2 regions of the Erwinia sp. E602 genome follow, and region 2 is predicted to be linked to the other one. Evidence: predicted binding sites of a transcription regulator. Region 2 holds the regulator's gene; the other holds the start of a gene.
What was found. Region 2 encodes LexA, which represses DNA repair genes until DNA is damaged. Its sites were predicted from a motif close to TNCTGTATGTACATACAGNA; they were not measured.

Region 1 (14,645 bases), 640 kb from region 2:
CAGACGGTGGCGGACGGGTTGTGCGGCGTGTTGAGGATAACCAGCCGGGTTTTCGGCGACAGCAGGCTGGCAAACTCCGCCCAGTCCACCTTAAAGGCCGGAGGCTGCAGCGCAATACGCTTCATCACGCCGCCGGCCAGCGCCACGGCGGGCGCATAACTGTCGTAGCTCGGGTCGAAACAGATAACTTCATCGCCCGGGCGCACCAGCGCGGTAATCGCCGCAAACAGCGCCTCGGTGGCGCCGGTGGTGACGGTCACTTCCGTGTTGGCATCCGGGCGGTAGCCGTAGAGTTCGGCGGTCTTTCTGGCAATCGCTTCACGCAGCGGGGCCACGCCGATCATCGGTGCGTACTGGTTAGCGCCCTGGCTGACGTGGTGGGCCAGGCGCTGCTGCAGGTAGTCAGGGCCGTCAAAGTCCGGGAACCCCTGCGACAGGTTAATGGCGTTGTGCTGCTGCGCCAGAGCGCTCATCTGGGTAAAAATGGTGGTGCCCAGCGCAGGCAGTTTGCTCTCTGGGGTAAACGACGTCCGGCTCATAAATGATAACCCTTTTACAACGCAGTAAATTGATGTGTTAATCCGCTATTTCTGCCAATATAACACGAGATGATTTTTTGGCAATCAAGACGCTTAGACGGCTATATGTAACAGACAGCCGTCAGTAGTGTCTGAGGTAGAAAGGAAAAATATGACACAACACTCTCAGTTAGATCAGCTGGTTAGCGCCTGTCACTGGATTGGCGAACGCGGCTGGGCCCCGGCCACCGGTGGCAATATGTCGGTGCGCCAGGATGCCGAGTTTTGCCTGCTGAGCGAGTCCGGCAAAGACAAAGGCAGCCTGACCCGCGATGACTTTATCCAGGTCGATATCGCTACCAACCGCGTGCCGTCCGGACGCAAACCCTCAGCGGAAACCGGGCTGCATACGCTGATTTATCGCCTGTTCCCGGAGGCCGGTGCTGTGCTGCACACCCACACCGTAAACTCCACGGTGCTCTCCCGCGTGGAGAAGGGCGCGGCGCTGGAGCTGCAGGGCTACGAGATGCAGAAAACCCTCGCCGGGCAGCACTCGCACCTCGACTGCGTGCCGATCGCGCTGTTTGACAACGATCAGGACATCGACGGCCTGGCGCAGCGTATTGAACAGTTTGCCGCCCATACGCCGCTGCGCTACGGCTTCCTGCTGCGCGGCCACGGCCTGACCTGCTGGGGCAAAGACGTTAACGAAGCGCGCCGCCATCTGGAAGGGCTGGAATTCCTGTTCCAGTGCGAGCTGCAGCGCCGCCTGCTGGAGGCCAGATGATCCGCGCAATTATCACCGATATTGAAGGCACCACCAGCGACATCCGCTTCGTACACAACGTGCTGTTCCCTTACGCCCGCGAAAACCTGCCGGCGTTTATCCTCGCCAACCAGGCGCAACCGGCAGTCGCGCAGGCGCTTGACGACCTGCGTGCCGAAAGCGGCCAGCCTGACGCCGACGTACAGTCGCTGATAGACGTGCTGTTCGGTTATATGGATCAGGATCGTAAATCCGCCGCGCTGAAGGCGCTGCAGGGGATGGTCTGGCGTGACGGCTACCTGAACGGCAGCTTTACCGGCCACCTGTATGCAGACGTGCTGCCGGCGCTGAAACAGTGGCAGCAGCAGGGTGTGGCGCTGTATGTTTATTCATCCGGCTCAGTAGCTGCGCAGAAATTGTTATTTGGCTACAGCGACGCGGGTGATATTACCGGTCTGTTTAGCGGTTACTTTGATACCCACGTCGGTGCCAAGCGCGAGGTGGAGTCCTACCGCAACATCGCCAGCCAGATTGGTCTGCCGACCGGCCAGCTGCTGTTCCTGTCTGATATTCATCAGGAGCTGGATGCCGCAGAGCAGGCGGGCTGGCAGACGATTCAGTTAATCCGTGGCGAAGCGGATAATGAGAGCCGCCATCGCCAGGTTTCAGGTTTTGATCAGATTAACCAGGAGCTGTTGAACTCATGAGTGCACTGACTATTTTTACCGATACCGAAGCGACCACCCCGGTGTGGCACAGCACCGATGCCGCAGAGATCGCCACCAAACTTAATGCTAAAGAAGTCCGTTTTGAGCGCTGGGAAGCCGACCGCGACCTGGGTGAAAACCCGGATTCCGACACGGTAATCAAGGCGTATCAGCACGCTATCGATCGCCTGGTGGCCGAGAAAGGCTACCAGAGCTGGGACGTGATCAGCATGCGCGCGGATAACCCGCAGAAAGAGACGCTGCGCAGCAAGTTCCTCAACGAACATACCCATGGCGAAGATGAAGTACGCTTCTTCGTTGAGGGCGCCGGGCTGTTCTGCCTGCATCTGGACGGGCATATCTACCAGATCCTGTGTGAAAAGAACGATCTGATCTCGGTGCCGGCCGGCATTCCGCACTGGTTCGATATGGGATCGTCGCCGCACTTCACCGCGATCCGCATCTTCGATAACCAGGAAGGCTGGATCGCTAACTTCACCGGCGACAACATTGCCGATGCTTATCCGCGTCTGGACTGATTATGGAAAGCAAACCGGGCTGAAGGACGAAGACATTCGGCTTTGCTCGTGAGGTCCGTGCAGATTGTTTTTCTGGCGGGCAGAGGCTGCCCGCATCTGAAGCGAAAAACCCGGCCTGAGCCGGGTTTTTTATTTGCTGGCTGCCCGGCATAAACGACAGCCGGGCTTTGCACCCTTCCCGTCCCTGTCAGCCGCGCGGCTGAAACGCGCCTGCCGTCACCTCTTCCGGCGTCACCACGCCGGTGTCCAGCACCCAGCCGCTAATCAGCGCGGCGGGGGTAACGTCAAACGCCGGGTTATAAACCTGCGCATTCTCCGGTGCCCACTGCACGTCACCAAAGCTGCCGGCCACGCCGGTGACTTCCCGGGCGTCACGCTGCTCGATTGGAATCGCCGCGCCGTTCGGGCAGCCGCGATCCAGCGTGGTGTGCGGCGCGGCGACGTAGAACGGCACGCGGTGATAGTGGGCCAGCACCGCCAGGCTGTAGGTGCCGATTTTGTTGGCGACGTCGCCGTTAGCCGCAATGCGGTCAGCGCCGACCCAGATGGCATCGACCTGGCCCTGCGCCATCAGCGTGGCGGCCATCGAGTCGCAGATCAGCTGATAAGGCACGCCCAGCTCGCCCAGTTCCCACGCCGTCAGGCGGCCACCCTGCAGCAGCGGACGGGTTTCATCCACCCAGACGTTGGCCACCCTGCCTTCTGTATAACCACGCGCGATCACCCCCAGCGCCGTGCCGACGCCTGCGGTCGCCAGGCCGCCGGTGTTGCAGTGGGTCAGCAGGCGGCTGCCCGCGACGATCAGCGGGCTGCCGGCCGCCGCGATGCGTTCGCACAGCGCCTTGTCTTCCTCAATCAGCCGCAGCGCTTCGCTCACCAGCGCGTTGACGTGGTCGTCCTGCGCCAGCGCCAGCTTCATACGGTCAAGGTTGTTCATCAGGTTCACCGCCGTCGGGCGTGAGGCGCGCAGCACCTCCAGCGCCTCGGCCAGCCCGGTTCGGGACATCCCCTGTTCGGCCAGCAGCGCCAGAAGCAGGCTGGCGGACAGCCCAATCAGCGGCGCCCCGCGCACGCGCAGGGTTTTAATATGGCCGACCAGCGTGGCCACGTCCGGTGTCGGGCACCAGATTTTTTGCTGGGGCAGGGCCTGCTGATCGAGGATCAACAGCTGATTGTCGCGAACCTGAAGGCTGGTGGTGGTGAGTGTCTGCATGAATGAAATCCCGGTTGCTTTAATGCGCCATATTGTGCCAACATGCAACATGGATGTATAGACGTCTGAACGGCTTATAACAACGATTTTGCAAGATGAGGATCAGGTAATGTCGCAATACCGTACTTTCACCGCCGCGGATGCCGTGGAATATGCCCGCCAGTTTGGCGGCGTGGAACATCCACACCAGCTGGTGGATTCGCTGGAAGTGGGCGATGGTAATCTCAACCTGGTCTTCAAGATTTTCGACACCGACGGCGTCAGCCGGGTGATCGTCAAGCAGGCGCTGCCGTACGTGCGCTGCGTTGGCGAATCCTGGCCGCTGACCCTCGATCGCGCCCGGCTGGAAGCGGAAACGCTGATCGAACACGGTAAGTTCTGCCCGCAGCATACGGTGAAGATCCTGCACTACGATGCGGATCTGGCGGTGATGGTGATGGAAGATCTTTCCGATCACGCCATCTGGCGCGGGGAGCTGGTCAAAGGCGTTGAGTATCCGCAGGCGGCAACGCAGCTGGGCGAGTATCTGGCGCAGACGCTGTTCCACACCTCTGATTTCTTCCAGCACCCGCATCAGAAGAAAGCAGAAGTGATCCGCTTTACCAACCCGGAGCTGTGCGACATCACCGAAGAGCTGTTCTTCAACGAACCTTACGAACAGCACGAACGCAACGCCTACCCGCGAGCGCTGGAGCGCCTGGCGGCGTCGCTGCGTTACGATGAAGAGCTGAAAATTGCCGTGGCCGGGCTGAAGCACCGCTTCTTCTCTCATGCCGAAGCGCTGCTGCATGGTGACATCCACAGCGGCTCGATTTTTGTCGCCGAGGGCAGCCTGAAGGTGATTGACGCCGAATTTGGCTTCTACGGCCCGATCGGTTTTGATATCGGTACCGCACTGGGCAATCTGCTGATCGGTTACTGCGCGCTGCCGGGGCTGCTGCCGCCACGCGAAGCGGCGGACGGGCGCGAGAAACGCCTGGCTGACGTGCGGGAAGTGTGGCTGAGCTTCAGCGAAGGTTTCCTCGCGCTGGCGGCGGAGAAAAGCCGCGACCGGGCGCTGGCGTATCCGGGCTACGCCCGTGAGTTTCTGCAGAAGGTGTGGCGCGATACCATCGGTTTCTGCGGTACCGAACTGATTCGCCGCACCGTTGGTATGTCGCAGGTGGCGGATATTAAGAGCATCGGCGATGAAGCGATGCGCGTCGAGTGCGTGCGTCAGGCTATTACGCTGGGCCGCAGCCTGATCCTGCTGGCTAACCACGTGCCGGATATCGACGCGATGATTATGCGTATTCGCCAGAACGGCTGAATCAACAAAACGGCCCCGGCAAACGTCACCTTCAGGGTGAACATCTGCCGGGGCCGTTGATTATGTCATCAGGCTCTCGAGCCGCTCCTGTTATTCGTCAACCTCAGTACAGGCTGCTGCTCCCACGTTGTACTCAGAGGGTAACGGCGCTTTCGCTTCACGTAGCGTTAAGGCAGTCAGGCCGCTTCTGTTTTACGTCCTGCAGTCGTTTGCTCAGTCGTTCCTGTCCCCGTCGCCACGCCTGTTGTCGTTTCTTTCGCCGTTCCCTGTGCCGTTTTCGGCTGCTGCTCGCGCTTTACCGGCTGGGTTGCCAGCGCATCGGCGGCAAACTCATCGACGTTGATTGAGCGCAGGCGGCTGGTTTCTGCACGAATCAGCACCTCCGCTTCTTCCTGCGTGACCCAGCCAGCCGCCAGCCCTTCGGCGGCCAGCGCGTCCAGACGGGTAAAGGAGAAGTGTTGCTGCTGCTGTTTGCACAGGCGATCGTGAATCGCTTCGGCGGCCATCACGTCCTGTAGCGCCTGTTCCAGCTGACCGGCCGGGTTATTTTCACCCGGGGCCAGATACTGGCCACGACCCAGCCGGCTGCGGGTAGCGGAAGGCACCTGCAGAATGCGCGCCAGCTGGTGGTCAAGCTGGTCAGACGGCGCACGGCAGCGGCGGCCGAGCGGGAAGATCACCCCGCGCAGCAGCATGGCGATCGGCCGGTTAGGGAAGTTGCGCAGCAGGGCGTCGATGGCGATTTCCGCCTGGTTAAGCGCATCCTGCACGCCCCAGTGCAGCAGCGGCAGGTCCGCCTCGTTGCGTCCCTCATCCTCATAGCGCTTCAGCGCCGCAGAGGCCAGGTACAACTGGCTTAAGACATCCCCCAGCCGTGCCGAGATGCGTTCACGGCGTTTCAGGCTGCCGCCCAGCGAGGCCATTGATACGTCGGAGAGCAGAGCCAGGTTGGCACTGATGCGGTTCAGATGCTGATAGTAGCGGCGGGTGGCATCACGGGTTGGCGACACGCTGGTCAGCCCGCCGGTCAGCCCCAGCCACAGGCTGCGCACCTTGTTGCTGCCCACGTGGCCGATATGGCGGAACAGCGCCCGGTCAAAGGCGACCAGATCGTTGCTCTGCGCGGCCGCCATCTCCTCCAGCACGTAAGGGTGGCAGCGGATCGCCCCCTGGCCGAAGATAATCATGCTGCGGGTGAGAATATTCGCCCCTTCCACGGTAATGGCGATCGGTGCGCCCTGATAGGCGCGGGCAAGGAAGTTGCTGCTGCCGAGCATAATGCCTTTACCGCCGGCAATATCCATCGCGTCGACGATCGCCCGCTGGCCGCGGTGGGTGCAGTGATACTTGACGATCGCCGACAGCACCGCCGGTTTTTCTCCCTGCATAATGCCGCTGGTGATAAGCGTAGCGGCGGCGTCCATCACGTAAGCGTTACCGGCGATGCGCGCCAGCGGCTCTTCAATCCCCTCCATTTTGCCGATCGGCAGACGGAACTGGCGACGAATATGCGCGTAAGCGCCGGTGGCCAGCGCAATGCTCTTCAGGCTGCCGGTGGAGTTGGAGGGCAGGGTAATGCCGCGGCCAACCGACAGGCACTCAACCAGCATGCGCCAGCCCTGACCGGCCATCGCCGGGCCGCCGATAATGAAGTCGATCGGCACGAAAATATCGTTGCCGCGGGTCGGGCCGTTCTGGAACGGCACGTTAAGCGGGAAGTGGCGGGTGCCGATCTCCACGCCTGGCGTGCCGGTCGGGATCAGCGCACAGGTAATCCCCAGCTCTTCGGTTTCGCCCAGCAGGTGCTGCGGGTCAGAGAGCTTAAACGCCAGCCCGAGCACGGTAGCGATCGGCGCCAGGGTAATATAGCGTTTGTTCCAGGTCAGGCGCATGCCCAGCACCTGCTCACCCTGCCACTCGCCCATGCAGACCACGCCGGTATCGGGAATGGCCCCGGCATCGGAGCCGGCTTCCGGGCTGGTCAGCGCAAAGCAGGGGATCTCTTCGCCCCGTGCCAGTCGCGGCAGATAGTGTTTTTTCTGCTCTTCCGTACCGTAATGCTGCAGCAGTTCGCCCGGGCCCAGTGAGTTAGGCACGCCAACGGTAATCGCCAGAATGCCGGAAACGCCGGCCAGCTTCTGCAGCACCCGCGCCTGGGCGTAGGCGGAGAACTCCAGCCCACCGTACTCTTTCTTAATGATCATCGCGAAAAAACGGTGCTGTTTCAGGTATGCCCACAGCTCGGGGGGCAGGTCGGCCATTTCGTGGGTAATGCTGAAGTCGTTGGCCAGCCGGCAGGCTTCTTCCACCGGGCCATCCAGAAACGCCTGCTCTTCGGCGGTCAGCACCGGCCGTGGGTAGGCGTGCAGCTTGTTCCAGTCCGGCGTGCCGCGAAACAGATCGCCCTCCCACCAGGTGGTACCGGCGTCAATCGCCTCTTTCTCAGTGCGCGACATCGGCGGCATTACCTTGCGGAAGGTGCCCAGCATCGGTTTGCTGAACAGCGACTGGCGCAGCGATAGCAGGTTAAACGGCAGCAGCAGCAGCGCCAGTGGCAACAGCAGCCACAGCGTCCACAGCCCGACCAGGCCGAGCACGGCGGTCCACGCCAGCAGGATCAGGCTGGCGGTTGCCAGGCTGATGCGGTGGTAGAACAGGGCGCTAATCAATACGATTGTCGCCACGATACTGAGAACCATCATAATGAGTGCTCCATGTCGCAAGAAGTAAGAGGTCATACCAGTTGCTTTATATTTAGTTCAGCAGGAGAAATGACGCAATCTGTTTACACAATAATTACAACCTGGCTCACAAAGCCGCCGCCCTTGCGGCTAATCCGCCCTGCCGCCGGGGAGATCGCTTTTCGCCTTACCGGCAACTTGATAAACTTATTGGGTAACTCTTACCTCATAAAGGACATCCCTATGTACCAGGACATCATCCGCGCTGAGCTGAATGAAGCGGCAGACACGCTGAATACGTTTCTGAGTGACGACGCCAATATCCAAACCATCCAGCAGGCGGCGGTGCTGCTGGCTGACTCCTTCAAGGCCGGGGGGAAGGTGCTGTCCTGCGGTAACGGCGGCTCGCACTGTGACGCGATGCACTTTGCTGAGGAGCTGACCGGCCGCTACCGCGAAAACCGCCCGGGCTACCCGGCGATCGCCATCTCTGACGTCAGCCACCTCTCCTGCGTCAGTAACGACTTTGGTTATGACTATGTCTTTTCGCGCTACCTGGAAGCGGTAGGCCGTGAAGGTGACGTGCTGCTGGGCATTTCCACCTCAGGCAACTCCGCGAACATTATCAAAGCGGTTGAGGCGGCCCGTGCGAAGGGGATGAAAGTGATCACCCTGACCGGAAAAGACGGTGGCAAAATGGCCGGTACGGCGGATATTGAAATTCGCGTACCGCATTTTGGCTACGCCGATCGCATCCAGGAGATCCACATTAAGGTGATCCATATCCTGATGCTGCTGATCGAAAAAGAGATGGTTAAATAACTTCCGTTTTTTCTTGAGGTAAGACTATGTGCGAACTGCTCGGGATGAGTGCAAACGTCCCGACGGACATCTGTTTTAGCTTTACCGGGCTGGTTCAGCGCGGGGGCGGAACCGGTCCGCATAAGGATGGCTGGGGCATTACCTTCTATGAAGGGAAAGGCTGCCGCACATTTAAAGATCCACAGCCGAGCTTCCAGTCGCCAATTGCGCGGCTGGTGCAGGAATATCCGATCAAGTCCCATTCGGTGGTGGCACACATTCGCCAGGCGAACCGCGGTGAGGTGTCGCTGGAAAATACCCATCCGTTTACCCGCGAGCTGTGGGGGCGTAACTGGACCTACGCGCACAACGGGCAGCTGAAGGGTTATAAAAACCTGGAAACCGGCAGCTACCGTCCGATCGGTGAAACCGACAGCGAGCTGGCTTTCTGCTGGCTGTTGCACAGGCTGACCACGCGCTATCCGCGCACGCCGGGCAACTGGCCGGCGGTGTTCCGCTATATCGCCGAGCTGGCCGCAGAGCTGCGTGAGAAGGGCGTTTTCAATATGCTGCTGTCGGACGGCCGCTATCTGATGGCGTTCTGCTCGACCAATCTGTTCTGGGTCACCCGGCGTGCGCCGTTTGGCAAGGCCAAGCTGCTGGATCAGGACGTGGAGATTGATTTTCAGAAGCAGACCACGCCGAACGACGTGGTCACGGTGATTGCCACCCAGCCGCTGACGGCCAATGAGAGCTGGAACAAAATTGAACCCGGTGAGTGGGCGCTATTTTGTCTGGGTGAGCGCGAGGGCTGAGTTGTTACTTTCCGGGCCGTTCATCATCGGGCGGCTCAACACGTATTTTCCGTCGCTAACGGCCACCACTGGTGGCTGTTTGGTTTGCACAAAGTGCGCATAACCCGGCTGCAGCTGTTTCCAGAAGTTGATATAGGTTGAATAGCGGTGGCGCTGCATATTGCTGTCGGTCATGCGGAACGGATAGATGCTGACCTCGACGCGCTGCTGGCCGTTGCGCAGCGCCGCTTCCACGTAGTGATAGATCTCGTCCATATAAGCATCGGTCATCGCGTAGCAGCCGACGGACACGCAGTTGCCGTGGATCATCAGGTAGTTGCCCTGATAGCCCTGCTGGCGGTCATATTCATTCGGGAAGCCGGTGTTAATCGCCCGGTAAAAGCGGCTGTTAGGCTTCAGCTGCGACAGTCCGACGCTGTAGAAGCCCTCCGGGCTTTTAAAGTCGCCCTGCACGCGCTTCGGCCCGAGACCACCGGAAAAATTACAGATGCGATAGCTGTCGAGCAGGCGGAATTCGTTGCCAATTTTGCCGTACAGCTCCAGCGTGCGCTCTTCTTTGAAGATTTGCAGATACACTGGCGTACCCAGCAGTTGTTTCTTTAACTCTTTGCTTACCGGTGCCAGCGGCGTGATCACGTCAGGTGCGCTGGCGAAGACCACGGCGGGCATAAAAATCATCGCAAACAGCAGTGCGATTTTGGCCATTCTGTTTCCCTTGAAAAGAGGGGTGGAAAGCAACGCCCGCAGGCGTCGGTACTGACAATATCGGACAATTCCGCTATCGCAGCGACACATTAGCATTGTCCATTTTTTTAGCAAGATTGCGAAGAATAAAAACCTTTTCCGGCGAGGATGTGACGGCGATCGGGGCCGGATTGAATTTGCTTAATATGGCTGTATACTTATCCAGTACTGTCGGAGGGGATATGCGCAAAATCATTCACGTGGATATGGACTGCTTCTTTGCCGCCGTGGAGATGCGCGACGATCCAACCCTGCGCGAGATCCCAATCGCCATCGGCGGCAGCCAGACCCAGCGTGGCGTGATCAGCACCGCGAACTATCCGGCGCGGAAATATGGCGTGCACAGCGCCATGTCCACGGCGATGGCGCTGAAGCTCTGTCCGCATCTGCGGGTGATCCCCGGCCGCTATGACGCTTACAAAGAGGCCAGCAGCCATATCCGCGATATCTTCTCGCGCTATACCTCGCTTGTGGAGCCGCTGTCGCTGGATGAAGCCTATCTCGACGTCTCCGACAGCCCGCACTGCCACGGCTCCGCCACGCTGATCGCCCGTGAGATCCGCCAGACCATCCAGCGTGAGCTGGATCTCACCGCCTCCGCCGGGGTGGCGCCGATCAAGTTTCTCGCCAAAATCGCCTCCGATATCAACAAACCGAACGGGCAGTTCATTATCACTCCGGAAGAGATGCCCGCATTCCTGCTCGGCCTGCCGCTGGCGAAGATCCCCGGCGTCGGCAAGGTGACGGCGCGCAAGCTGGAAGAGCTGGGCCTGTATACCTGCGCAGACGTGCAGAAAACCGATCTTGCGACGCTGCTAAAGCGCTTTGGTAAGTTTGGCCGCGTGCTGTGGGAGCGCAGCAACGGCCTCGACGAGCGTGAAGTGGTGGTGGAGCGCCAGCGCAAGTCGCTGGGGGTGGAGCGCACGCTGTCGGAAGATATCCATGAATGGCAGGCGTGCCTGCCGGTGATTGACCGGCTGTATGATGAACTGGAGCGGCGGTTGCAGCAGATCCGGCCCGATCGCCAGATCGCCCGCCAGGGCGTTAAGCTTAAGTTCAACGATTTCCAGCTCACCACCCAGGAACACGTCTGGCCGGTGCTGAACAAAGACGATTTGATTGCGGTTGCGGAGAAAGCCTGGCACGAGCGGCGCGCAGGGCGCGGCGTCAGGCTGGTCGGTTTGCACGTCACGCTGCTGGACCCGCAGCTGGAGCGGCAACTGCTGTTGGGACTGTAGACGATCGCCGATGCATCGAACCGTTCTGCTGGTGAGGCGTAGCATAAAGTGGGTGGTTTGCAGCCTGGGGCTCGCTGGCATGAATGCGGATAGTCTGCAGCAGGGACACAACAGCGTAAAGCAGGGGCGGGGAGAGCAGGGCGCTAAGCGAAAAATCTGTAGCCGCCCTGCGGTGGCTAAAGTAGCCGGCACGGAGTGTCAGAGACAGGTTCCGCGCCGGTAGGGCTTACTTCGCCGGGATCGCCTTCAGCAGCGCGGTCAGCAGCTGCCAGTAGAGATCGACGCTGGCGATATGCACCTGCTCATCCGGCGAGTGCGGGCCGGTAATGGTCGGTCCGATGGAGACCATATCCATCTCCGGGTACGGCTCTTTGAACAGGCCACACTCCAGGCCGGCGTGGATCACCTGAATGTTCGGCGTTTTGTTGAACAGCTGCTGGTAGGTATCGCGTACCAGTGCCATCACCGGCGAAGTCGCGTCCGGCTCCCAGCCCGGATAGCTGCCTTTGGCCACCGTTTTTGCTCCGGCCAGCTGGCCCAGCGCGGTCAGCGTTTCCACCAGGTAGGTTTTTCCGCTGTCGATCAGCGAGCGTACCAGGCTGTTGATCTTCGCGCTGTCACCTTCAAAGGCCACCACGCCGACGTTCAGTGAGGTTTCCACCACGCCTTTCATCACGTCAGAATTGCGGATCACGCCGTTCGGCGTGCTGTTCAGCAGCGCGACAAACGCATCACGGCTCTGCGCGGTCAGCGCCTGTTCGCTGCTCGCCACCACCTCGGTGACGAGGGTGATGTTTTTCTCAACCTGGCTCAGCTCGTGCTGCAGGGTGGTCAGGTAGCCTGCCGCCAGCGCCTTCAGCTGGTCAGCGTTGCCGGCCGGCAGCGCCAGCGTGGCGAAGGCCTCACGCGGGATGGCGTTACGCAGCGTGCCGCCGGTGAAGTCGATCAGGCGCAGGTCGAGATCGGTCGCGTGAGCGAACAGGAAGCGCGCCAGCAGCTTGTTGGCGTTGCCGAGGCCGACGTGAATATCACAGCCGGAGTGGCCGCCTTTCAGGCCCTTCAGCGTCAGCTTCAGCGTCTGGAAACCGGCAGGCACTGCTTCCCGGGTCAGCGGCAGGGTGGTGGTGAAGTCGATGCCGCCCGCGCAGCCCATGTAGATCTCGCCTTCCTCTTCAGAGTCGGTGTTGATCAGGATATCCGCCTGCAGCCAGCCGGCCTGCAGACCGAAGGCACCGACCATGCCGGTCTCTTCGGTCATGGTCAGCAGCACCTCCAGCGGGCCGTGCTCGACGCGGCTGTCGGCCAGCACCGCCAGCGCCGAAGCGAGGCCAATACCGTTATCCGCGCCCAGCGTGGTGCCGCGCGCTTTGACCCACTCGCCGTCAATCCACGGCTGAATCGGGTCTTTGGTGAAGTCGTGTACCGTGTCGCTGTTTTTTTGCGGCACCATATCCAGGTGCGCCTGCAGCGCCACCGGTTTACGGTTCTCATATCCCGGGGTGGCCGGCTTGCGGATCAGGATATTCCCGACTTCGTCGCGTTCGTTCCAGAAACCCTGCTCGCTGGCCCACGAGACGATATACGCAGCCAGCTGCTCTTCATGGTAAGACGGATGCGGAATTGAACAGATTTTGGCAAAGATATCCCACAGCGGCTGTGGCGATAATTGAGACAGTTCAGACACGATGACTCTCCTGTGTCAGCAGCACCGGCCTGCCGCAGCGGGCGGTGAAGCAGTGATCGGTTGGACATTTCCCGCCGGGCATTCCGGCGTGATGAGGCAAGAATATCACCCTTTGCGGCCGCCTGCTTCGTTCGCTCGGCCAAAAAAGCGGTTACCCGCGTTTCTGACGCTGGTTTTTAGCGCGTCAGATCACTATAATTCCGCGCAACCTTTTCCCATTGCACATTTTTTAAGCCAATCACGTTGGCCGGGATTTCTTTATGAGTGAAAAATACGTCGTCACCTGGGACATGCTGCAAATTCATGCCCGTAAACTGGCTCAGCGCCTGCTTCCTGTTGAACAGTGGAACGGCATTATCGCCGTCAGCCGCGGTGGCCTGGTCCCTGCGGCCCTGCTGGCCCGTGAACTGGGCATCCGCCATGTGGATACCGTGTGCATCTCCAGCTATGACCACGACAACCAGCGCGAAATGAAAGTGCTGAAGCGTGCAGAGGGCGATGGTGAAGGCTTTATCGTAATTGACGATCTGGTGGATACCGGCGGCACCGCCCAGGCAATCCGCGATATGTACCCGAAAGCGCGTTTCGTTACCATCTTCGCCAAGCCGGCCGGCCGTCCGCTGGTTGACGACTACATTATCGATATCCCGCAGAATACCTGGATTGAACAGCCGTGGGACATGGGCGTTGCCTATATTCCGCCGATTGTTAAAAACTGATTGATGTCGGTCAAAACGCGCCCGGTTATGCCGGGCGCGTCTGTTTTTAGGCTTCGCCTGTTTCCATCGCCTGCGGTAGACTGAGTGTCTGATCCGCACGCCGAAGGAGACCCCACCCGTGTCACCGAAAAATCTCAGCGAAGAACTGTTCAAACCGCGTTTTAAACATCCGGAAACGTCATCGCTGGTGCGTCGTGTCCACCATCACCGCCCGTTAAACATTCATTCTGCCCTCGATGGGGAGAACCGCCCCGGATGGTACCGGATGATTAACCTGCTGCTGTGGACCTGGCGCGGGCTGTCACCCCTGGAAGTCAGCGAAGTGCTGGCGCGTATTGCGGTCAGCGACGTTGAACACACCGACGATCGGCTGCTGGATACGGTGATCGGCTATCGCGGCGGTAACTGGATCTACGAATGGTCAACCCAGGGCGCGGCGTGGCAGCAGAAGGCCAGTGAGTGCGATGACGATCTGCTGGCCGGCCAGCACTGGCTGCATGCTGCGAATCTCTACAGCCTCGCGGCCTATCCTTACCTGAAAGAGGATGTGCTGGCCGATCAACCGCTGCTGCTGGCCAACCGTGCTTATCAGGAAGCGACCAGCCGCCTGCCCGGCGAGCTGAAAGAGCTGGAGTTTGCCATCCCCGGCGGCAGCCCGGTGACCGGTTTTCTGCATATGCCCGCAGGCGTGCAGGCCCCTTATCCGACCGTGCTGCTGTGCGGCAACCTCGACTCGCTGCAGAGCGATCACTACCGTTTATTCCACGACTATCTTGCGCCCCGCGGCATAGCCATGCTGACGCTGGACGTGCCGTCGGTCGGCTTCTCCGCCAAATGGCGGCTGACCCAGGACTCCAGCTTCCTGCATCAGCAGGTGCTGCGCCAGCTAGACCGGGTGGCGTGGATCGATC
Region 2 (14,645 bases):
CGGTGTGGTTAATCAGGCGCACTTCAATCAGGCCAATCACCCCCAGCCCCACCGCATCCGGCGACAGGCGGGCGTGATAGCCGAGGATCATCCCCGACTGTTCAAGGCTGATGCGGCGGCGTGAGCACTGCGAGGCAGAGAGCCCCACCAGATCGCTCAGCTCCTGATTGGTCAGGCGGCCGTTGGTTTCCAGCAGGGTGAGAATTTTAAGGTCGAAATCATCAATCTGGGTCATCGTATTTCCGGCCGGTGTGAGGAACAAACGGCTGACAGATAACCGCATTTTTCCTGCGGATGTCCAACGTTATTTCAGGCAGCGTGCGGAAATGCGCGGTGGATCCGCCCGTTTCAGCGGCTGAAACGGGCGGCAAAGGTGGGTTACTCGTCGTCGTACTGCGGGCCGGCGTAGTTATCAAAACGTGACCACTGGCCGTTAAAGGTCAGGCGCACGGTGCCGATCGGGCCGTTACGCTGTTTGCCGAGGATAATTTCCGCCACCCCTTTCTGGTCGCTGTTTTCGTGATAGACCTCATCACGGTAGATAAACATGATTAAGTCGGCATCCTGCTCGATAGAGCCTGACTCACGCAGGTCGGAGTTGACCGGGCGTTTGTCGGCACGCTGCTCCAGTGAGCGGTTCAGCTGCGACAGCGCCACTACCGGCACCTGCAGCTCTTTCGCCAGCGCTTTGAGCGAGCGGGAGATCTCGGCGATCTCCAGCGTACGGTTATCCGACAGCGCCGGTACGCGCATCAGCTGCAGGTAGTCGATCATAATCAGGCTCAGGCCGCCGTGCTCGCGGAAGATGCGGCGGGCGCGGGAGCGCACCTCGGTCGGGGTCAGGCCGGAGGAGTCATCGATAAACATGTTCTTCTTCTCCAGCAGGATGCCCATGGTGCTGGAGATACGCGCCCAGTCCTCGTCATCAAGCTGGCCGGTACGGATTTTGGTCTGATCGACGCGCGACAGCGAGGCCAGCATACGCATCATGATCTGCTCGCCGGGCATCTCGAGGCTGAAGATCAGCACCGGTTTCTCCTGCAGCATCGCCGCGTTTTCACACAGGTTCATGGCGAAGGTGGTTTTCCCCATCGACGGACGGGCGGCGACGATAATCAGATCCGAACGCTGCAGGCCGGCGGTCTTTTTATTCAGATCCTGGTAGCCGGTATCCACCCCGGTGACGCCGTCGTGCGGCGTCTGGTACAGCGACTCGATGCGCGAGATGGTAGCTTCGAGGATCTGATCGACGCTTTTCGGCCCTTCATCCTTGTTGGCGCGGTTTTCGGCGATCTGGAACACCCGCGACTCGGCCAGATCCAGCAGATCTTCGCTGCTGCGCCCCTGCGGATCGTAACCGGCATCGGCGATTTCGTTAGCCACGGCGATCATTTCACGCACCACCGCGCGCTCGCGCACGATATCGGCGTAGGCACCGATGTTGGCGGCGCTCGGGGTGTTTTTCGACAGTTCGGCCAGATAGGCAAAGCCGCCCACCAGGCTCAGCTCACCTTTGGTTTCCAGCGACTCAGAGAGGGTGATCAGGTCGATCGGTTTGCCCAGTTCCAGCAGGCGCTGCATTTCGCCGAAGATCGTGCGGTGCGGACGGCTGAAGAAATCTTTCGCCACCACGCGCTCCGAGACGTTATCCCAGCGTTCGTTATCCAGCATTAAACCGCCCAACACCGATTGCTCGGCTTCCAGCGAGTGCGGCGGCAGCTTGAGGCCTTCCATCTGTCGGTCGCGGGGCTCGCGGTTTTCCCAGGATTTGTTGGTGGGTTTATTTCCTGCCATAGTGATGCAATTACCGAAAATCGTGTGAGGGGACGGGCAAGTATACCCGTTTGCACCCTTTCCGTCCTCCTCCATTCAGACGCAATCCACAGGAGCTATGATGGCAAAACGTATAGAGTTTCATCAGCACGGCGGTCCGGACGTGCTGCAGCTGGTGAACGTCGATCCGCGCGATCCCGCCGCCGGCGAAGTGCAGGTTGAGAACAAGGCGATCGGCATTAACTACATCGATACCTACATGCGCAGCGGGCTCTATCCATCATCGCTGCCGGCGGCGCTGGGCAGCGAGGCGGCGGGTATTGTTACCCGCGTCGGGCCGGGGGTGGAGGTGCTGAAGGTCGGCGACCGCGTGGTTTACGCCCAGTCCGCGCCGGGTGCCTACAGCGAGGTGCATAACGTGGCGGTGGATAAGCTGGCGCTGCTGCCGGACGCCATCTCCTTCGAACAGGCAGCTGCCTCATTCCTCAAGGGGCTGACGGTTCACTACCTGCTGCGCCAGACCTATGTGATTCAGCCGGACGAAGCCTTTCTGTTCCACGCCGCTGCCGGCGGCGTCGGGCTGATCGCCTGCCAGTGGGCGAAGGCGCTCGGCGCACGGCTGATCGGCACGGTGGGTTCCGCTGAAAAGGCCGAACGGGCGCTGCAGGCCGGTGCCTGGCAGACCATCAACTACCGCGAAGAGGACATTGCCGCGCGCGTCAGCGAGCTGACCGGTGGCAAGAAACTGCGCGTGGTGTATGACTCGGTAGGGAAAGATACCTGGGAAGCCTCGCTGGACTGCCTGCAGCGCCGCGGCCTGATGGTCAGCTTTGGCAACGCCTCCGGCCCGGTGACCGGCGTTAACCTGGCGATCCTCAACCAGAAAGGCTCGCTGTACGTGACTCGCCCGTCGCTGAACGGCTATATCACCACCCGCGAAGCGCTGGCGCAGGCCAGCAACGAGCTGTTCTCGCTGATCGCCAGCGGCGCGATCAATGTTGACGTGCCCGAGTCGCAGAAGTTTGCCCTCGCCGATGCGCAGCAGGCGCACCGCGCGCTGGAGAGCCGCAGCACCCAGGGCTCCAGCCTGCTGATCCCCTGAGCCGCAGGCATAAAAAAAAGAGCCTCCTTGCGGAGGCTCTTTTTTGTTTCTTATTTTATTTTTTGTTTTCGCACTGGTTGTAGGGTCAGCGGCGATGAAGTCGTTTTGATTCAGTGCAGGCATCCTGACAGAAACAGGATGTAAAAAATATGTTTTATTGCCGATCGCGTCCGCCAATGTGCCACGATGTGATCCACTCCGCATTAGCTAAGCCCGCACCGCCAGGCCGGGTTGATTTCAGCGTAAGAAACGGTCACGCCGCGCCGAATCGGGTTTGAAAAAGGTGCGGTACAGCCAGACGGCGGCCAGCGCCAGCAGCAGCCACGGCAGCAGTTTGATCACCATGGCAAACAGCCCGCCGACAAACATCACCAGCGTCGCCACCGCCAGCGCCGCCAGGATGCCCAGCAGCGAAATACCGGTCAGCAACAGCATCATAAAAAAGCCAATGACAAACAGGATCTCCAGCATGTTGCTCTCCACAGAAACAGGGGGTATAGCGGGATATTACAAGAAGCGTGCCAGGTTGGGGGAATGCGTAACTAACTGAATTCTCTGGGCAGGGATGACCAGGACAGCGGTTGCCCTGGTCAATTTAACGAAGGTGTGGTCAAAAAATCAGGCGATTACTCAACGTCCGCCGGCACGCGGTCAGCCACCAGCGCGAGGGCTTTCTCCACCACGTCGACGCCGGCGCCGGGCTTGTGCGCGTTCTCACTCAGGTAACGACGCCACTGGCGCGCGCCGGGAATGCCCTGGAACAGGCCAAGCATATGCCGCGTTACGTGGCCGAGGTAAGTGCCCTGCGACAGCTCCTGTTCGATGTAAGGGTACATGGCGCGCACCACGGCGATCGGATCCGCCGCCGGCCCGTCGCAGCCAAACAGTTCGCGATCCACCTGCGCCAGCAGGATCGGGTTCTGGTAGGCTTCGCGCCCCATCATCACCCCGTCCAGATGCTGCAGATGGGTTTTCGCTTCTTCCAGCGTCTTCACGCCGCCGTTAATCGCCAGCGTCAGCTGCGGGAAGTCGCGCTTCAGCTGATACACGCGCGGGTAGTCCAGCGGCGGGATTTCGCGGTTCTCTTTCGGGCTGAGGCCGGAGAGCCAGGCCTTGCGGGCGTGGATGATAAAGGTGTCGCAGCCGCCCTGCTCCGCCACCGTGCGGATAAAGTCACAGAGGAATTCGTAGCTGTCCTGCTCGTCGATGCCAATACGTGTTTTCACCGTCACCGGGATCGACACCACGTCGCGCATCGCCCTGATGCCGTCGGCCACCAGCTGCGCTTCGCCCATCAGGCAGGCACCAAAGCGACCGTTCTGCACGCGATCGGAGGGGCAACCAACGTTGAGGTTGACCTCGTTATAGCCGCGCTGTTCGGCCAGCTTCGCACACTGTGCCAGCGCCGCCGGATCGCTGCCGCCGAGCTGCAGCGCGATCGGCTGCTCTTCCGGGCTGAAGGCCAGATAGTCGCCCTTGCCGTGAATAATTGCACCGGTGGTAACCATCTCGGTGTAGAGCAGCGTCTGGCGGGTCAGCTGGCGGTGGAAGTAACGGCAGTGACGGTCGGTCCAGTCAAGCATCGGGGCAATCGAAAAGCGGTGTGCAGGGAATTTTTCAGTCATGAAACGCGCAAACTCTGTAGCAAAAGGGGTGACGATATTGTGCGCAATGATAGCACGCTGGTGGACAGGGATATAGCGTTCAGGCGCGGTTTGCCCGCCACGCCAGGCGGACGGTGGCAGCAGCGGTATGCAAACTCGGCGTTTTAGCACAGACGTGATAAAATAACGTTTCAGTCTGGCCTGAGGAGGGAATAATGAACACCACGACTACAGAAAATATCCTGACGCAGGCGGAAGTCATTTGTCAGCAGCGCAGCGTGCGCCTGACGCCACAGCGGCTGGAAGTGCTGCGCCTGATGAGCGTGCAGAACGGCGCGATCAGCGCCTACGATCTGCTGGACCTGCTGCGCGAGTCCGAGCCGCAGGCCAAGCCACCGACCGTCTATCGCGCGCTGGATTTCCTGCTGGAACAAGGCTTTATTCACCGCGTAGAGTCAACCAACAGTTACGTAGTCTGCCACCATTTCGAAGAGCACTCCCACACGTCGGCGATGCTGATTTGCGATCGCTGTGGGTCGGTGAGCGAACAACATGCCGACGGCGTTGAGGCGATCCTGACATCGCTGGCGCTGAAAACCGGCTTCACGCTGGGCCACAGCGTGATTGAAGCGCATGGCTTCTGCTCGGGCTGCGCGGAGATTGAAACCTGCTCTCACCATGAGGCCTGCGATCACGATCACAGCGCACCGGCGAAAAAACGCGGACGTTGAGTTCAGTGCTCCTGCATGCCGGGTGCGGATGCGATCGCTGACAGGGTTACCTGTAGGATAAACGGGATATTTCTGCAGGCAGGTCTGTTGAAGAGAAAACGGGGTTAATGGCGACAGAGCTGTAGCCAGTACAGTAACGGGTCACTACTCAGTGAGTCAGGGGATCTGTTACGGGGTTGGTGAGAGTTGGCACGATCCTTGTGCCTGGGGTAGGAGCCCAATTCTCAGAGGCAGAGATTACCAGCGGTGATCGTTGCGGGTTTCCCAGTCCTTCAGTTCTTTTTCGGCCTGATCTTTCTGGTAGCCGTAACGTTCCTGAATTTTTCCGACCAGCTGATCGCGTTTACCTTCCACGACCGTCAGGTCGTCGTCGGTCAGCTTGCCCCACTGTTCTTTCACTTTACCTTTGAACTGCTTCCAGTTACCGCTCGCTTCGTCTTTATTCATCATATAACTCCCTCAGCTTAGGTTTAGAACAGCCTTTAGCGTATTCGTCTTGTAAGTGCGCCTGATTACCAGATAAAAATCTGGATTAGCGCTGAACACAGAGTTAATTATAGTAGAAACGCGCGGATATGCGCTGAGTGGACGATTAAAAGATAAAATCGGCTCTCCTGCAGGCAGAAAACCGATAAAAGTGAATGTAAATCAGAGACTAAGACTGGGCATCACGTAAGTAACTAAATATTTCCATTATCGTTCAGCGCTGAACCAGGTGCCCCGCCGCCAGTGACGCCGCCAGATCGCCCACAGCGCCAGCCGCCAGCCGCCAGCCGCCAGAGCTGCTTATCGGCAACGGAAAGTAGTTTCATATTGGAGCGGTATCCTTGCCTGTGCGGAACCTGTATCTGGAACTTCACCTGTCACTGCCTGTCGACCTCTGACGGGCTGGACGCGTTCGCCGGGTCACAGGCATCGATCGGTCAGGGCTATATATCAGCACGTCAGCACGTCAGCACAAAGGATATGATCGGTAAGATTGCTGATTCAGGCAGGCTGTCATGCAGCAGGAAAGCGTGCGCAGGAATTCAAAGGGGAAATGCGCAGCGGCGGGGAGGAGGCCGCTGCGTGATGAGCCGTGGTGGGTCGCGCTACTGCCAGTTGCCGTTGCGGATCACGCCCACGGCCAGGCCTTCGATGGTGAGCGTCTGCTCACGCAGGTCGACCACGATCGGCTGGAAGTCCGGGTTTTCCGGCAGCAGCTGCACGGTGTTGCCCTGCTTCTTCAGACGTTTTACCGTCACTTCATCGTCGATACGCGCCACGACCACCTGGCCATTGCGCACGTCTTCGGTCTTGTGTACCGCCAGCAGGTCACCGTCGAGAATACCGATGTCGCGCATCGACATACCGCTGACGCGCAGCAGGAAGTCCGCGCTCGGTTTGAACATTTCCGGGTCCACCTGATAGTGCCCTTCAATATGCTCTTCCGCCAGCAGCGGTTCACCGGCTGCCACGCGGCCGATCAGCGGCAGGCCGTTGACCTCTTCCATCATCAGGCGAATGCCGCGCGAGGCGCCGGAGACGATCTCAATCACGCCTTTACGCGCCAGCGCTTTCAGGTGCTCTTCGGCGGCATTGGGGGAACGGAAGCCGAGCTGCGAGGCAATTTCTGCCCGCGTCGGTGGCATACCGGTCTGGTTAATATGGTCGCGAATCAGGTCATAGACCTGCTGCTGCCGTGCCGTTAATGCTTTCATCCCGCCCCCTGGTTGTTTATACAGTCGACTGTGAGTATATACAGCTATTTCGCCCTTGGGAACCCAAACCCGCCCCGCTGGCGATCAATTTTGCATCAGAGGGGCGTTGCAGAGGTCAGCTGGCGCACTTTCGCCGCATGAAAGTGCCTTTTTTGGATAACTCATTGCAGATTCGGCAGTAACAACATGGCCCAGACAGCGATTGCCAGTAAGATGCTCAGCAGGACGGCGGCGGAGCCCATATCTTTTGCGCGCCCGGCCAGCGGATGCATTTCACTGCCGATGCGGTCCACCACCGCCTCAATCGCGCTGTTGAGAACTTCGACGATAATCACCAGCACCACCGAACCGATCAGCAGTACGCGCGTGACGGCATCAACATCCAGCCAGCAGGCCACCGCCACCGCGATAATCGCCGCGATCGCTTCCTGGCGAAAGGCCGCTTCATGCTGCCAGGCGGCGCGTAATCCTTGCCACGAATAACCGGCTGCTTTTACGATTCGTGTCAGGCCGGTGGCGTTATTTGCCATAATCAGGGAACCCTTTGAGAAGTTTGACGTCGGAGACGGGTGTAGCACAATTTGCAACACCACAGATTCTGTTGGCGCTTTCTGGTATGCTTGCGGCGCTTTGCTAACAAGAGGCTTCATGTTGTCTATGTCAGGTTGGCGTAATTTATATTATAACCTTTTGAATCTGCCAGTTAAATTTCTGGTAAAGAGTAAGGCAATTCCGGCCGAGCCGGTTGCTGAGCTCGGGCTCGATACGTCGCGCCCTATTATGTATGTGCTGCCTTATGATTCAAAGGCCGATCTCCTGGCGCTGCGTGAGCAGTGTCGCAAACAGGAGCTGCCGGATCCGCTGCAGCCGCTGGAGATCGATGGCACCCTGTTGCCGCGTTATGTGTTTATCCATGACGGCCCGCGCCTGTTCCCTTACTACGTGCCAAACCCGGATTCGGTCAAGCTGTTCCATGACTATCTGGACCTGCACCGCAGCCATCCTGACCTTGATGTGCAGATGGTGCCGGTGTCGGTGATGTTTGGCCGTGCGCCGGGACGCGAGGTGCAGGGCGAAAGCCAGCCGCATCTGCGGGTGCTGAACGGCATTCAAAAATTCTTTGCGGTGCTGTGGCTGGGGCGCGACAGCTTCGTGCGCTTCTCGCCGATGGTCTCGCTGCGCCATATGGCCACCGAGCACGGCACGGATAAAACCATCGCTCAGAAGCTGGCCCGCGTGGCGCGTATGCATTTCGCCCGCCAGCGCCTGGCGGCGATCGGCCCGCGTCTGCCGGTGCGTCAGGACCTGTTTAACAAGCTGCTGCAGTCGAAAGCCATCGCCAAGGCGGTGGAAGACGAGGCGCGCAGCAAGAAAATCTCCCATGAGAAGGCCCAGCAGAACGCCATCGAACTGATGGAAGAGGTGGCGGCCGACTTCTCCTATGAGGCGATCCGCCTGACCGACCGCATTATGGGCTGGACCTGGAGCAAGCTTTACCAGGGGATCAACGTCAACGGCGGTGAGCGCGTACGCCAGCTGGCGCAGGACGGCCACGAGATCGTCTACGTGCCGTGCCACCGCAGCCATATGGATTACCTGCTGCTCTCCTACGTGCTCTATCACCAGGGGCTGGTGCCGCCGCATATCGCGGCCGGAATTAACCTGAACTTCTGGCCGGCCGGGCCGATTTTCCGCCGGCTGGGGGCGTTCTTTATCCGTCGCACCTTTAAGGGCAATAAACTCTACTCGACGGTATTCCGCGAATACCTCGGCGAGCTGTTTACCCGCGGCTATTCGGTGGAGTACTTCGTGGAGGGCGGACGCTCACGCACCGGCCGCCTGCTCGATCCGAAAACCGGCACGCTGTCGATGACCATTCAGGCGATGCTGCGCGGCGGCAACCGGCCAATCACCCTGGTGCCGATCTATATTGGCTACGAGCACGTGATGGAAGTAGGTACCTACGCTAAAGAGCTGCGCGGCGCGACCAAAGAGAAAGAGGGCTTCCTGTCGATGGTGCGCGGGCTGCGTAAGCTGCGAAATCTCGGCCAGGGCTACGTCAACTTTGGCGAACCGCTGCCGCTGGTCGCGTATCTTAACCAGCAGGTGCCGGAGTGGCGCGAGGCGATTGACCCGATTGAGGCCCAGCGCCCGGCGTGGTTAACCCCGGCGGTGAACGATATTGCCCAGAAAGTGATGGTGCGCATCAACAACGCCGGGGCGGCGAACGCCATGAACCTGTGCGTGACCGCGCTGCTGGCTTCACGCCAGCGCTCGATGACCCGTGACCAGCTGACCGAACAGCTCGGCTGCTACGTCGAACTGCTGCGCAACGTGCCCTATTCGCCGGATGCCACCGTGCCGGATATGACGCCGGAAGCGCTGCTGGAACACGCGCTGAGCATGAATAAGTTTGAGCTGGAGCAGGACAGCATCGGTGAGATCGTGATTCTGCCGCGCGAGCAGGCGGTGCTGATGACCTACTACCGCAACAACATTCATCATATGCTGGTGCTGCCGTCGCTGATTGCCGCGGTCCTGATGCAGCACCGCGAGCTGAGCCGTGATGAGCTGCTGCGCCAGGTCAGCGTGATCTACCCGATGCTGAAAAGCGAGCTGTTCCTGCGCTGGGATGCCGCAGAGCTGCCGCAGGTGATTGAGCCGCTGGTGGCCGAGATGGCGCGTCAGGGCCTGCTGCTGGTGGAAGACCAGCATCTGCGCCTGAACCCGCCGCGTTTCCGCACCCTTCAGCTGCTGGCCGCCGGCGTACGCGAAACCCTGCAGCGTTATGCCATTACCTTCTCGATCCTCAGCGCGAACCCGGCGATTAACCGCGGCACGCTGGAGAAAGAGAGCCGCACCATGGCCCAGCGCCTGTCGGTGCTGCACGGCATTAACGCGCCGGAGTTCTTCGACAAGGCGGTGTTCACCTCGCTGGTGCTGACGCTGCGTGATGAAGGCTACATCAGCGATTCCGGTGATGCCCAGGTTGAACGGACCCAGCGCGTTTACCAGCTGCTGGCGGAGCTGATCACCCAGGACGTGCGGATGACGATTGAAAGTGCTGTGGCACCGGAGCCCTCCGCCGCTGCCGTGACGGAGAGCGCGATCGCGCCGGAGTAATACGGTGACGCGGTGACGGAGAGTGCGGTTGCCCCGGAGTCATGGGGCAACGCCCTGACCACCAGCCACGCCCGCGGTAAAAATCAGTTAAACGGCAACCCGGTGTTGCCTGCAACGAAAAGGCCGGTCGCACTGAGCCAGTAAAGAGGGGAAGCCCCATGATTTACTGCGCCAGCGCGACCGGCCTTTTTTTCGCCTGTCCCGACGGTAGCCTGATGATGCTAAGGCTCGCCACCGGCGCAGAGCGCGGCTACCAGAGGCTGATAGCGATGCCGGCAAACAGCACCATACCGACGTAGTTGTTATTCAGGAACGCCCTGAAACAGGCGTCGCGATCGCGTCCTGCCACCTGCCTCTGCTGGTGTATAAACAGCCCGGCCGCCAGCAGCATGGACCACCAGAACGCCCCGCCCAGCCCGCTCAGCCAGCCGACCAGCGCCATCAGCGCCAGCGTTGCCAGCTGCAGCAGTCCGACGATTAGCTTATCGAAGCGGCCAAACAGGATCGCCGTCGACTTGACGCCAATCTTCAGGTCGTCGTCGCGATCGACCATCGCGTACAGGGTGTCGTAAGCCACCGTCCAGCAGACGTTAGCAAAAAACAGCAGCCAGCAGACCAGCGGCACGCTCTCGCTGACCGCCGCCCAGCCCATCGGGATCGCCCAGCCAAACGCCGCGCCCAGCACCACCTGCGGCAGGTGGGTGTGACGCTTCATAAACGGGTACATCCACGCCAGCGTCAGGCCGCCGAACGACAGCAGGATAGTCATGCGGTTCATGGTCAGCACCAGCGCGAAGGAGACCAGCACCAGCCCGGCAAACAGCAGTTTGGCCTCACGGCTGGTGACCGCCCCGCTCGGCAGCGGGCGCAGCCGGGTGCGTTTGACGTGGCCGTCGATTTTGCGGTCGGCGAAGTCGTTAATCACGCAGCCGGCAGCGCGCATGGTAATTACCCCCAGCGTAAACACCAGCAGCACGTTCAGCGGCGGCACGCCGTCCGCCGCCAGCCACAGCGCCCACAGCGTCGGCCACAGCAGTAGCACCGTGCCGATCGGCTTATCGATGCGCATCAGGCGGCAGTACGCCGCTAATTTACTCATTGGCAGACTTCTCTCCACGTCAGGATCTCTGCTCTGGCGCCAGGCTGGCATACAGCGGCGAAGCGGGTAAAAACAGTTCGGTCAGCAGCAGCGGCTTGCCCGTGAGGCGCAGGCGCGAGCGCCGTGCCCACAGCGCGCCGTGGTGGCCGACGTCAATAAAATCGCGGGTCAGGGTTGAGCTGGCAAACAGATAGCGCCCCAGCGGCACGCTGCCCAGCTGCTGCAGCTTCTGCTCCGGCCCGACCAGCGTTGACTCCGGCACCAGCGTGCGCGCCACCAGCCAGGGTACGCCGTCGCCGCACAGCTCAATTTCACGCAGCCAGTAGCGCGGCTCGTCAGGCAACAGCGCTGACTCTTCCGGCCAGGCGTCTCCGCCGACAAAGCCTTCGCGCAGCACGTTGACCGTCACCTCACCGCAGTAGCGTTCAAAACGCCGGGTCATTGAGTCAACTTCCATCAGCCAGTCAAGCAGGGGGGCGGTCAGCAGGGGTGAGGATTCGGGCAGCCAGTCGATCGCGCGCAACGGCGACAGCGCGTTCTCAGCCATAACACTTCTCCGTAAAAATGGGGTACCCGAGTGTACCCCATTTTCTTACTCGCGTTTCAGGCGGTTACTGTTCGCCAGCCACAGAGTGCACACCAGGATAAGAATGGCGAAGGTGTAGGCCAGCGTATCCAGCGGATTTTTATGGTCGACGATAATCAGGCGGATAATCGCCGTGATGCCGATATAGACGAAGTAGCGTAGCGGGAAGTGGTAGCCCGACTGGAAGTATTTGACGATCAACGCGATAAATTCAAAGTAGAGAAAATAGATCACGATGCCTTCAATCAGCAGGTAAGACGAGGTCTGCTCGCCGGTGTTCAGCAGCACGTTGGCCAGGTGGATGGTCTCTTTACCGAGAAAAATCACCAGGATCACGGCCAGCGCAATCAGGCCGGCGTTCAGCACCATCTGCAGGGCAAAAGCCAGCCGGGTGGCCGGGGTGTTATGGGCGGGGGGAGTCATGGGTCATACCTCAACGTCATTGTTATCTGGCGGGAAAACCGCTGCTGATACTATGCTTGAGTGTGACGCAGATCACAAGACACCCCGCCGGATGCGGGGCAATAGCGGGGTCAGCGCCGGCCCGTACGGCTAACCGTGGCGGGCCGGCGCTGGCAGGATCAGCGGTAGTTAATATCGCGATCGCTGGTCAGGTCATAGAGGTTGTACTTACGACCCAGCTGCTGGCCACCGTCACGCGTCAGCGGTGTCCAGTTGATCTGGGCGCGGCCGCGGATCGGATCGAGGCTGAACAGATCCATCGGGATGGAGACGTAGAACCCTTTGGTGAAGTCCCCTTCGCCATACTCTTCCGACGAGACGTTGGTTTTGGTGGCGTAGACGCCGACGGCCACGCCGCTGTCGAAGCGTTTGGAGACGTCAACGGTCACGCCCTTATCCTCCGCCAGATACTGCCCGACGCTGGCCTTGACCAGCACGCCCTCGAAGAACCACGGCTGCCAGTAACCGGTCAGATTGCCCACCTTGGCCTTGTAGTTGGTGAACTTCATCATGTTGTCCCAGTCACGCTGCTTAACGTAGTTGGCATCGACGCCAATCGCCCAGCTGGCGTCCAGCGGACGATAGAGCAGTTCACCGCCGACGCCGCCGTACATGGTCTCCAGATAACCACCGTACACCTGGCCGTAGAAATCACCGCCGAGGTGGCGCATGTAGTTGGCCTGCAGGTTGTTGACGTAGGCGTCGTTTTCCACGTACTCGCGGATGTGGGTACGCACCCGCGGCAGGCTCGAGTCGCCCGGCGCGCCGTCGTAGTTAAAGCGGTTGTAGTTGTTGGCCACGTTGACGAACACGCTGCCGTCAATCAGCAGGTGGTTGGTCAGCCAGTAGCTGGCGTTAGCCGACACGCCCACCTGGTACATGTAGAAGCTTTCCGGGCCGCCAACCGACTGGTTGAGCACCGGCGACAGGCTGTAGTCGAGGCGATCGCCGTCGATGTAGAAGCCCTGCTCGGCGTTCTCCGGCAGGTGCGGGTTGATACGCACCTGACGCAGCGTCTCTTCATGCCCCAGCGGATAGCCTTCCAGCTGGCGCTTCAGGCTGACAACGTCGGTTTCGGTGGTCACCTGCGGCATATTATTGCGGATCTCGGTGACGCGGATCTTCTCTACGCCTTCCGGCAGATGGTTGGCGAGGATCACGTTGGCGCGCTCCACGCCGCGTGCGGTGTCGCGGTATTTGGTCTGCTCACCGCTTGCGTACAACGTGTCGCCTTTCACCTGAATGCGCGGCGCGTCGAAGCCGGCGTTGTATTTCAGGTCGGTCAGCTGCGCGGCGGTGGTGGTCGGCTCGAGGAACCGCTCCTGCGGCTGCGGGTTGTAAGCCGGTACCGGCTTATCACGCTGCACCTGGGTATTGTCATTAAAGTTGGTGCGCAGGGTGAAGCCCGCCATAAAGGTGTTGCCACGCTCGTAGCTGACGTTGACGTCCGCCCAGTCGGTGACGCGGTAAATGGCTCCGACGTTGAACTTACTTTTCTGCTCCAGCTTGCCGGCAAAGTCACCCTGGTAATCGTTGCCTTCGTATTCGGCCTTCAGGCGCAGAGGCTGCCACGGCGTCTGGTATTCGATACCGCCGAAGATCGCAGCCGGACCGTGGAAGGCGTTGCTGATGCTGACCGACCCCGGCGTGCCGTTGCTGCCGTCACGGTAGCAGTATTTATCGCTGGCCCGGCAGAACGGGTTAGTCACGTTGCCGCTGTTGCCGAGGTAGCCAAAGCCCATGCCGAGGGTGAAGTCAAACGGCCCCCAGGCCTTGGTCGCCACCAGGTATTCACTGTCAAACAGCCCGGTACCGCCCAGATCGCGGGTGCCGACCGCCACTTCCGGCAGCCAGAAGCCCTCTTCCCACAGGCGCAGCTTGAGGTCAAACGCCTTGTCTTTGTAGCTCTGATTGCCGCTGAACTCTTCCGAGCCGCTGTATTGACGGGTACGGACGTCAGTGTAGCGCACGGTCGCTTCCAGCCACGGGAACAGCGCTACCGAAGCCGAGTAGAAGCGATACTGATCGTTGTTACGGTAGTTGAGGCTGAACTCGCCCTCTTTCGCCATCCGCGCGGTCGGCACCTGCATCAGGCCGACGCCGCCGAAGTCAGACTGTGACGGACCGACAGGTTCCGGGTAAGAAGCCGCCTGTGCCTGCAGCGCGCAGGTGACAGAGAATGAGAGCAGGCTGAGAAGGTAACGTTTTTTCATCAGTCAGGGATCCGGTGCGTCAGAACAGATACGATCTGCTGGTTAAGATCGGCCAGGTCGCGCGGCAGCGTCCAGGAGGAGAAGCCTACAAAGATAATGCTGCCCGCGGCGGGCTCAACGTGGCGGCGGTTCCAGTAGGCGACCGGCACCTCGCTCACCTGCCCGTCCGGCGTTATCAGCTGCGCCGTATTGCGCTCCGCGCCGCGCACGTGGTCACGCGGCTGCAGGTAGTCAGCCACGCTGCGCCCGGCC

Region 1: the regulator LexA is predicted to act here: its motif matches at 10,242-10,261, upstream of dinB (DNA polymerase IV).

The regions. Positions count from the first base shown of each region.
Region 1 covers NZ_CP046582.1:3,799,221-3,813,865, reverse strand. The annotation lists gene GKQ23_RS19125 (pyridoxal phosphate-dependent aminotransferase) at 1-539, opposite strand, end outside; gene GKQ23_RS19120 (methylthioribulose 1-phosphate dehydratase) at 691-1,305, shown strand; gene mtnC (acireductone synthase) at 1,302-1,991, shown strand; gene GKQ23_RS19110 (acireductone dioxygenase) at 1,988-2,530, shown strand; gene mtnA (S-methyl-5-thioribose-1-phosphate isomerase) at 2,718-3,743, opposite strand; gene mtnK (S-methyl-5-thioribose kinase) at 3,853-5,052, shown strand; gene fadE (acyl-CoA dehydrogenase FadE) at 5,229-7,754, opposite strand; gene lpcA (D-sedoheptulose 7-phosphate isomerase) at 7,977-8,555, shown strand; gene GKQ23_RS19085 (class II glutamine amidotransferase) at 8,582-9,349, shown strand; gene dpaA (peptidoglycan meso-diaminopimelic acid protein amidase) at 9,320-10,054, opposite strand; gene dinB (DNA polymerase IV) at 10,276-11,331, shown strand; gene pepD (beta-Ala-His dipeptidase) at 11,558-13,015, opposite strand; gene gpt (xanthine phosphoribosyltransferase) at 13,276-13,734, shown strand; gene frsA (esterase FrsA) at 13,853-14,645, shown strand, end outside.
Region 2 covers NZ_CP046582.1:4,443,145-4,457,789, forward strand. The annotation lists gene GKQ23_RS21990 (Lrp/AsnC family transcriptional regulator) at 1-235, opposite strand, end outside; gene dnaB (replicative DNA helicase) at 379-1,794, opposite strand; gene GKQ23_RS22000 (quinone oxidoreductase) at 1,895-2,875, shown strand; gene pspG (envelope stress response protein PspG) at 3,113-3,343, opposite strand; gene dusA (tRNA dihydrouridine(20/20a) synthase DusA) at 3,502-4,500, opposite strand; gene zur (zinc uptake transcriptional repressor Zur) at 4,695-5,210, shown strand; gene GKQ23_RS22020 (CsbD family protein) at 5,448-5,657, opposite strand; gene lexA (transcriptional repressor LexA) at 6,302-6,910, opposite strand; gene GKQ23_RS22030 (diacylglycerol kinase) at 7,072-7,440, opposite strand; gene plsB (glycerol-3-phosphate 1-O-acyltransferase PlsB) at 7,568-10,033, shown strand; gene GKQ23_RS24110 (hypothetical protein) at 10,046-10,177, shown strand; gene ubiA (4-hydroxybenzoate octaprenyltransferase) at 10,284-11,150, opposite strand; gene ubiC (chorismate lyase) at 11,152-11,679, opposite strand; gene psiE (phosphate-starvation-inducible protein PsiE) at 11,725-12,141, opposite strand; gene GKQ23_RS22055 (YjbH domain-containing protein) at 12,300-14,393, opposite strand; gene GKQ23_RS22060 (capsule biosynthesis GfcC D2 domain-containing protein) at 14,393-14,645, opposite strand, start outside.